2 linked regions of the Aliamphritea hakodatensis genome follow. The protein of the gene in region 1 purifies or fractionates together with the protein of each later gene. This does not show direct contact. Links are inferred from orthologs where the notes say so. Each region holds a gene or a part of one and is shown in the gene's direction. Other genes may lie near its edges. The genes, in order: PCI15_RS03010 and PCI15_RS14670.

Region 1 (3,116 bases):
AATCAGACACAGAACAGCTTTCACAGGATAACTCGCAGACTATTGATACATACCTGGATGCTTGCTGGCTGGAAAAAGGCTTGAGTGATAATTCACTACAGTCTTACCGGCGGGACCTGCGTCAGTTTGCCTTATGGTTGCAGGACCGGGGCTATCGTCTGTTACAGCTGGAGCGGATTGAGCTGCTTGCCTATCTGAGCTGGCGGGTGACGCAGCGACTGAAGCCGGCATCGACCTCGAGAATGTTGTCGTGTTTGAGAGGGTTTTACCGGTATTACGTCCGTGAAGCGGTGATCAGCGCTGACCCGACACTGGATATTGAAAGCCCGAAGCAGGGGCGACAATTGCCGAAAACCATGACGGAAGCAGACGTTGTGGCCCTGCTGGAGGCACCAAATACGGATGATCCGCTGGATTTCCGTGACCGGACAATGCTGGAGATGCTGTACGCGGCAGGTTTGCGGGTCACCGAACTTGTGTCGTTACAGTTGGGCCAGATCAACCCCCGGCAAGGGATTATCCGGGTCGTGGGTAAGGGGGATAAAGAGCGGCTGGTACCATTGGGTGATGAGGCTGCCCGCTGGTTGCAGGAATATGTGCAGAATGTGAGGCCATTGCTGATGGGGGATTCACGTAATGAGGTTGTGTTTCCCAGTAGGAGGGGCACACAAATGACCCGGCAAACATTCTGGTACCGGATTAAGCGTCACGGACTGGCGGCCGGATTAACCCAATTGCCGTCGCCTCACGTCCTGAGGCATGCTTTTGCGACGCATTTGCTGAATCATGGCGCCGATCTGCGGGTTGTTCAGCTGTTGCTTGGGCACAGTGATTTATCCACCACGCAGATTTATACCCATGTGGCGCAGCACCGGTTGCATTCTTTGCACCGGGAGCATCATCCGCGGGGATAAAAAATGCTTAAGGCTCTGAACTTTAAGGGTATCCTGTCGTCTCAAGTTTCAGACCACAAATATACCGGTTTTCGGCCGGTGACGATTTGCAGTGATTAAGGTAGAGGATTTCATGCGTAAATTTTTGATGATGGCAGCGGCATTATTTGCATTTGCTGCAACCGTTCAGGCGGAAGGGGATAAGGAAGCCGACATTCGTAATGCCTTGCGAGGCCTGAATGCGATGGTGCCTATCGTTGAGGTAAAGCCGGCGGCGTTTCCCGGCTTATATCAGGTGACGCTGAAGAGCGGTGAAACCCTGTATACCAATGACAAAGGTAGTCACTTTGTTGTCGGGGATATGTTTAAGGTCAGTGAAAGCGGTGCTCTGGTTAATCTGACAGAAGAAGCCAAGAAGGGTGATCGCCTTGAGCTGCTGGCGAGCAGCGATGCCAGCGATACAATCAATTTTGCAGCTAAAGGTGAGAAGAAGGCCAGTGTGACTGTGTTTACGGATGTGGATTGCTTCTATTGCCGTAAGCTGCACAAAGAAATTGCGGATATCAATGCACTGGGAATTGAAGTACGTTATCTGGCGTTCCCGCGTGCAGGTGCGGGGTCGCCTGCTCATCTGACGATGGACTCTGTCTGGTGTGCTGAAAACGAAGAAACCCGTAAAGAGCTGATGACCCGGGCTAAGAAAGGTGAAAGCCTGCCGCAGGCCAGCAGCAGCTGTGACAGCCCGGTACTGGCGCAGATGAATGTTGGTCGTAAGGCCGGCGTGACCGGTACACCTGCACTGGTGCTGGAAGACGGCAGTTTGGTGCCGGGTTATGTGCCTGCAGCGCGTCTGGCTGAGATGCTTCAGCTGAATTAATCCTGCAGATTAAAAACTATTCATCAATAAGGGAGCAAAATGCTCCCTTTTTTAGTTTCAAAGCGACCTGCTGCGTAGTGCATCACGGCTGACTTATATATAATGCGAAGCTATTTTGACTCGGCCCGGGCGTGCCCTTTGGCATTCCCTGACATGACAAGCGAGGTAACGGTTTGAAACCAGTAAAAGTGGGTATCTGTGGACTCGGCACCGTGGGTGGCGGCACTTATAACGTATTGAAGCGCAATGCTGAAGAAATTGCGCGTCGCGCCGGCCGTAAGATTATTATCGAGGAAGTGGGTGCGCGTCGTCCTAATCCTGATTGCGATACTAAAGGCACCCAGATTACCGCGGATATTTTTGCCGTTGCCCGTAATCCTGAAATTGATATCGTCATTGAGCTGATCGGTGGTTATGACACCGCGCGGGAGCTGGTGATGACTGCGATTGAGCATGGTAAGCACGTAGTGACAGCGAACAAAGCGCTGATCGCGGAGCACGGCAATGAAATCTTTGAAGCGGCACAGCAGAAGAATGTCATGGTGGCATTTGAAGCAGGTGTTGCTGGCGGTATTCCGGTCATTAAAGCGATCCGTGAAGGTTTGTCCGCTAACCGGATCAACTGGCTGGCGGGTATCATTAACGGTACCGGTAACTTCATCCTGACTGAAATGCGGGATAAAGGCCGTGATTTTGCTGATGTGCTGGCGGAAGCTCAGGCGCTGGGATATGCCGAAGCTGATCCTACTTTTGACGTTGAAGGCATCGATGCGGCGCATAAGCTGACGATTCTGGCGTCTCTGTCATTTGGTATTCCGCTGCAGTTCTCCAAGGCGTATACCGAAGGGATCAGTAAGATCACTGCGGAAGACGTGCAGTATGCTGAAGAGCTGGGCTACCGGATTAAGCACCTGGGTATCAGCCGTCGCAATGAGGCCGGTGTTGAGCTGCGTGTTCATCCAACCATGATCCCTGAAAAGGCACTGATTGCTAACGTGCATGGCGTAATGAATGCTGTGCTGGTTGACGGCGATGCGGTTGGCCAGACCATGTATTACGGTGCCGGTGCCGGTGCAGAGCCGACGGCCTCTGCTGTTGTTGCTGATGTGATCGACGTTGTCCGTACCCTGACGGCTGACCGTGATAACCGCGTACCTCATCTGGCATTCCAGCCGGGTGAACTGTCTGATGAGCCTATCCTGCCGATTGAAGAAGTTGTAAGTGCTTACTACCTGCGCCTGCATGCGGTTGAGAAGCCGGGTGTGCTGGCGATGGTGACCGGTATCCTGAGTGAGTCGGGTATCAGCATTGACGCGATTCTGCAGAAAGAAACCCATGAGCAACTG
Region 2 (3,197 bases), 2.5 Mb from region 1 along the record:
AGGTTTTTTGCGAATGATGCGGCGCTGGCTGGTACTTCATAAGAGCCACGGTTGGTGGGTTGTTGCACTGCAGTAACTGTGTAATGCTTTCCGCCTGAAAATGACTGCGCAGAGGAGTATACCAATGGCTGATATCCGGGATGTATTTGATATTGAGTTACCCATTATTCAAGCACCGATGGCGGGTGTGCAGGGGAGTTCGCTGGCGATCGCAGTCAGTAATGCCGGTGGATTGGGATCATTGCCCTGTGCCATGCTGACGCCGCAGACAATGGCGACGGAGCTGGAGGCTATCCGGGCCGGCACGGACCGTCCGGTGAATGTTAACTTTTTTGCCCATGACCCCGTGCCGGTAACAGACGGTCAGTTACAGCGCTGGCGGGACAGGCTTCAGCCCTATTACGAAGAACTGGGTGTTGATGAGACGCCAGCCGCCGGTGGCCGCGCGCCTTTTAATGCAGATCATGCGGCCGTGGTTGAAAAATACCGGCCTGACGTGGTGAGCTTTCATTTTGGTTTGCCGGATGCATCGCTGTTGTCCCGGGTCCGGGCAACGGGGGCAAAAGTGATTGCCAGTGCCACCACGCTGGAGGAAGGGCGCTGGCTGGCGGAGCATGGGGTGGATGCCATTATTGCCCAGGGACTTGAGGCCGGTGGGCACCGGGGTATTTTCCTGACCCGGAATATGGATACCCAGTCGGGTACATTCGCGCTGTTGCCGCAGCTGGTTGCTGCAGTGGATGTGCCGGTGATTGCTGCCGGTGGGATTTGTGATCAGGCAGGTATCCGGGCGGCGATGCAACTGGGCGCTGCCGGGGTGCAGATGGGCACGGTATATTTACTGTGTGATCAGACCAATACCAGCGCTTTGCACCGGGCAGCATTGCAGGATACTTCGGTGCATACGGCGCTGACCAATGTGTTTTCCGGCGGTCCGGCCCGGGGGATCGTCAACCGGGCAATGCTGGAGCTGGGGCCGGTCAGCCCTGACGCGCCGCCGTTTCCCCAGGCGACCGCCGCGCTGGCACCGTTACGCAGTGTGGCTGAAGCGGCCGGCAGCGGAGATTTTTCACCCTTCTGGTCCGGGCAAAACCGCAGCGGTTGCCGGTCAGTGGATGCCGGTATGCTGACCCGTGAGCTGGGGGCGGATTATATTAACGAGAATATCCGCTAAGCCCTTGAAACACAGCAGGGGCGTCGGCATTATGTAAACCATGCCGGCGCGCTTCTGATCAGCCGGGTTAATTAATTTCTGAGGCCTTTGGCAGCGCTATCGCTGTTTTGTCCTTATAAGCGAGAGAAAAACATGCAAGTTGCTGACAATAAAGTTGTTCTGATCCATTACACCCTGACGAATGCCGCCGGTGAAGTACTGGATTCTTCTGCCGGTGGTGAGCCGTTGGCGTATCTGCACGGTAAGGGCAATATTGTTCCTGGCCTGGAAAACGCTCTGACCGGTAAACAGGTCGGCGATAAGCAGCAGGTAGAAGTATCTCCTGAAGAAGGTTACGGTCAGCCAAACGAAGAGTTGATTCAGGAAGTTGAACGTAATCTTTTTGACGGTATCGACAATATTGAAATCGGTATGCAGTTCATGGCGCAGACGCCATGGGGTGAGCAGCCGGTTGTTGTAACTGCTTTGACTGACGAAACTGTTACGGTAGACGGCAACCACCCGCTGGCAGGTGATGTACTGAACTTCGACGTTGAAGTGGTTGAAGTACGCGATGCGTCTGAAGAAGAGCTTGAACACGGCCATGCACACGGTGCTGGCGGTCATCATCACTGATCGGTTCGTAATGTAATACTCAAAGCCTTGTGCATCTTCGGAGCACAAGGCTTTTTTCGTTAAGGGCTTTTTAAGGACAGGATGTTATGTCACAGGGTAACAGTGTTGCGGATGCGGTGGCGGTGAATCCGTTGCAGTCATTGCGGGGCGTCAGTGTCTTGCTGGGGGTGATCAGTACTCCGCTGGCCCTTTGGCAGGAGAGTTTTCTTCTATTTGCCGGTCTGTGTTACTGGCTGGCCTGCGGGCTCTCGTGGCAGACAATGAGCCGCCGTAACCGCCTGCAGGCGCTGGTGTTGTCCGGGATTGGCGCAGGGGCTGCTTTACTGGCGTGGTTGCTGGCTAATCCGGTGGATTTCAGTGGTTTACTGAAAGGCAATATTGCGCTGATTTCGATGCTGGTGGCGGTAAGCTTTCTCGGGCTGGTCAGCCAGCCTGATCTTGCGGAAGGTGAGCAACTGCCTACGGGTAAGCGTTCGATCCTGGGAACCCTTCTGGGGGTGCATTTCTTCGGAGCGGTGATTAACCTTTCCGCGCTGTTTATTCTCGGGGACCGTATGTCACAGCGGCGCTCACTGAGCCGGGCGCAGGTGGTCGCGCTGACCCGGGCTTTTTCAGCGGCAGCGTTCTGGTCGCCATTCTTTGCGGCGATGGGGGTGGCGCTTACCTATGCACCTGAAGCACGCTTATCGGAGCTGATGTTTAGCGGAGCTTTTCTGGCGATGGCGGCGTTGGTGGTGATCTTCTTTACGGTACGCCGGCTGTCAGTGCATGAGCGCTTTGAAGGCTATCCGCTTCGGCTGAACAGCCTCTGGTTGCCAAGCTTACTGGCGGTCGCTGTATTGCTTGTACACTACCTTTATCCGCAGTTGTCCATATTGTTCATTATCACCCTGTCTGCACCGCTGATTTGCCTGTTTACATTGCTGTTGCGGGGCAGCGTGGCTGCACCGCTGCGCGGTCACGTACATGGTCGGCTGGCGAATATGACCAATGAGGTGGTGCTGTTTCTGTCTGCCGGGGTATTCAGTTTTGGCTTGCAGAGTTTGCTGGCCGGGCAGGGGTCTTTACTGCCATTCAGTGAATTTAACGCCTGGACGGCGGGCCTGAGTTACGGATTTATTATGCTGCTGGCGGTATCAGGCCTGCATCCGGTTATCGGTATTTCCCTTATCGGCCCCTTGCTGATGCCGCTGCAGCCGGATCAGAGCATGTTGGGGATTATCTTTTTATCCAGCTGGGCGCTGGGGTCGGCAGCGGGACCGTTGTCCGGCATGAATATTTCGATACAGGGGAAATACGGCATCGACGGTATGCAGATTATGCGCTGGAATATGCCGTATATGCTGGGAATGTCGGTTCTGGTGATGCTCACATTGTTAGTTTTTGAGCGGATTTAAGCAGCCTTAAG

What was found.
Region 2: the proteins of PCI15_RS03010 (region 1) and PCI15_RS14670 purify together in Escherichia coli (affinity purification with mass spectrometry, with the first as the bait; 2 studies listed by BioGRID). This does not show direct contact. The link is inferred for Aliamphritea hakodatensis from one-to-one orthologs.

The regions. Positions count from the first base shown.
Region 1 is NZ_AP025281.1:666,095-669,210, forward strand. Bases 104-2,898 are described here. They hold PCI15_RS03010 (DsbC family protein), read left to right. Parts: upstream 104-1,026; coding sequence 1,027-1,770; downstream 1,771-2,898. Other genes in these bases: xerD (site-specific tyrosine recombinase XerD), read left to right, coding at 104-914; PCI15_RS03015 (homoserine dehydrogenase), read left to right, coding at 1,944-2,898. In the rest of the region: more of xerD, read left to right, coding at 1-103; more of PCI15_RS03015, read left to right, coding at 2,899-3,116. UniProt on the Escherichia coli protein: Acts as a disulfide isomerase, interacting with incorrectly folded proteins to correct non-native disulfide bonds.
Region 2 is NZ_AP025281.1:3,169,624-3,172,820, reverse strand. Bases 172-3,047 are described here. They hold PCI15_RS14670 (FKBP-type peptidyl-prolyl cis-trans isomerase), read left to right. Parts: upstream 172-1,306; coding sequence 1,307-1,789; downstream 1,790-3,047. Other genes in these bases: PCI15_RS14665 (hypothetical protein), read left to right, coding at 1,876-3,047; PCI15_RS14675 (NAD(P)H-dependent flavin oxidoreductase), read left to right, coding at 172-1,174. Outside these bases: more of PCI15_RS14675, read left to right, coding at 125-171; more of PCI15_RS14665, read left to right, coding at 3,048-3,186; PCI15_RS14660 (oxidoreductase-like domain-containing protein), read right to left, coding at 3,193-3,197. UniProt on the Escherichia coli protein: Folding helper with both chaperone and peptidyl-prolyl cis-trans isomerase (PPIase) activities. Chaperone activity prevents aggregation of unfolded or partially folded proteins and promotes their correct folding.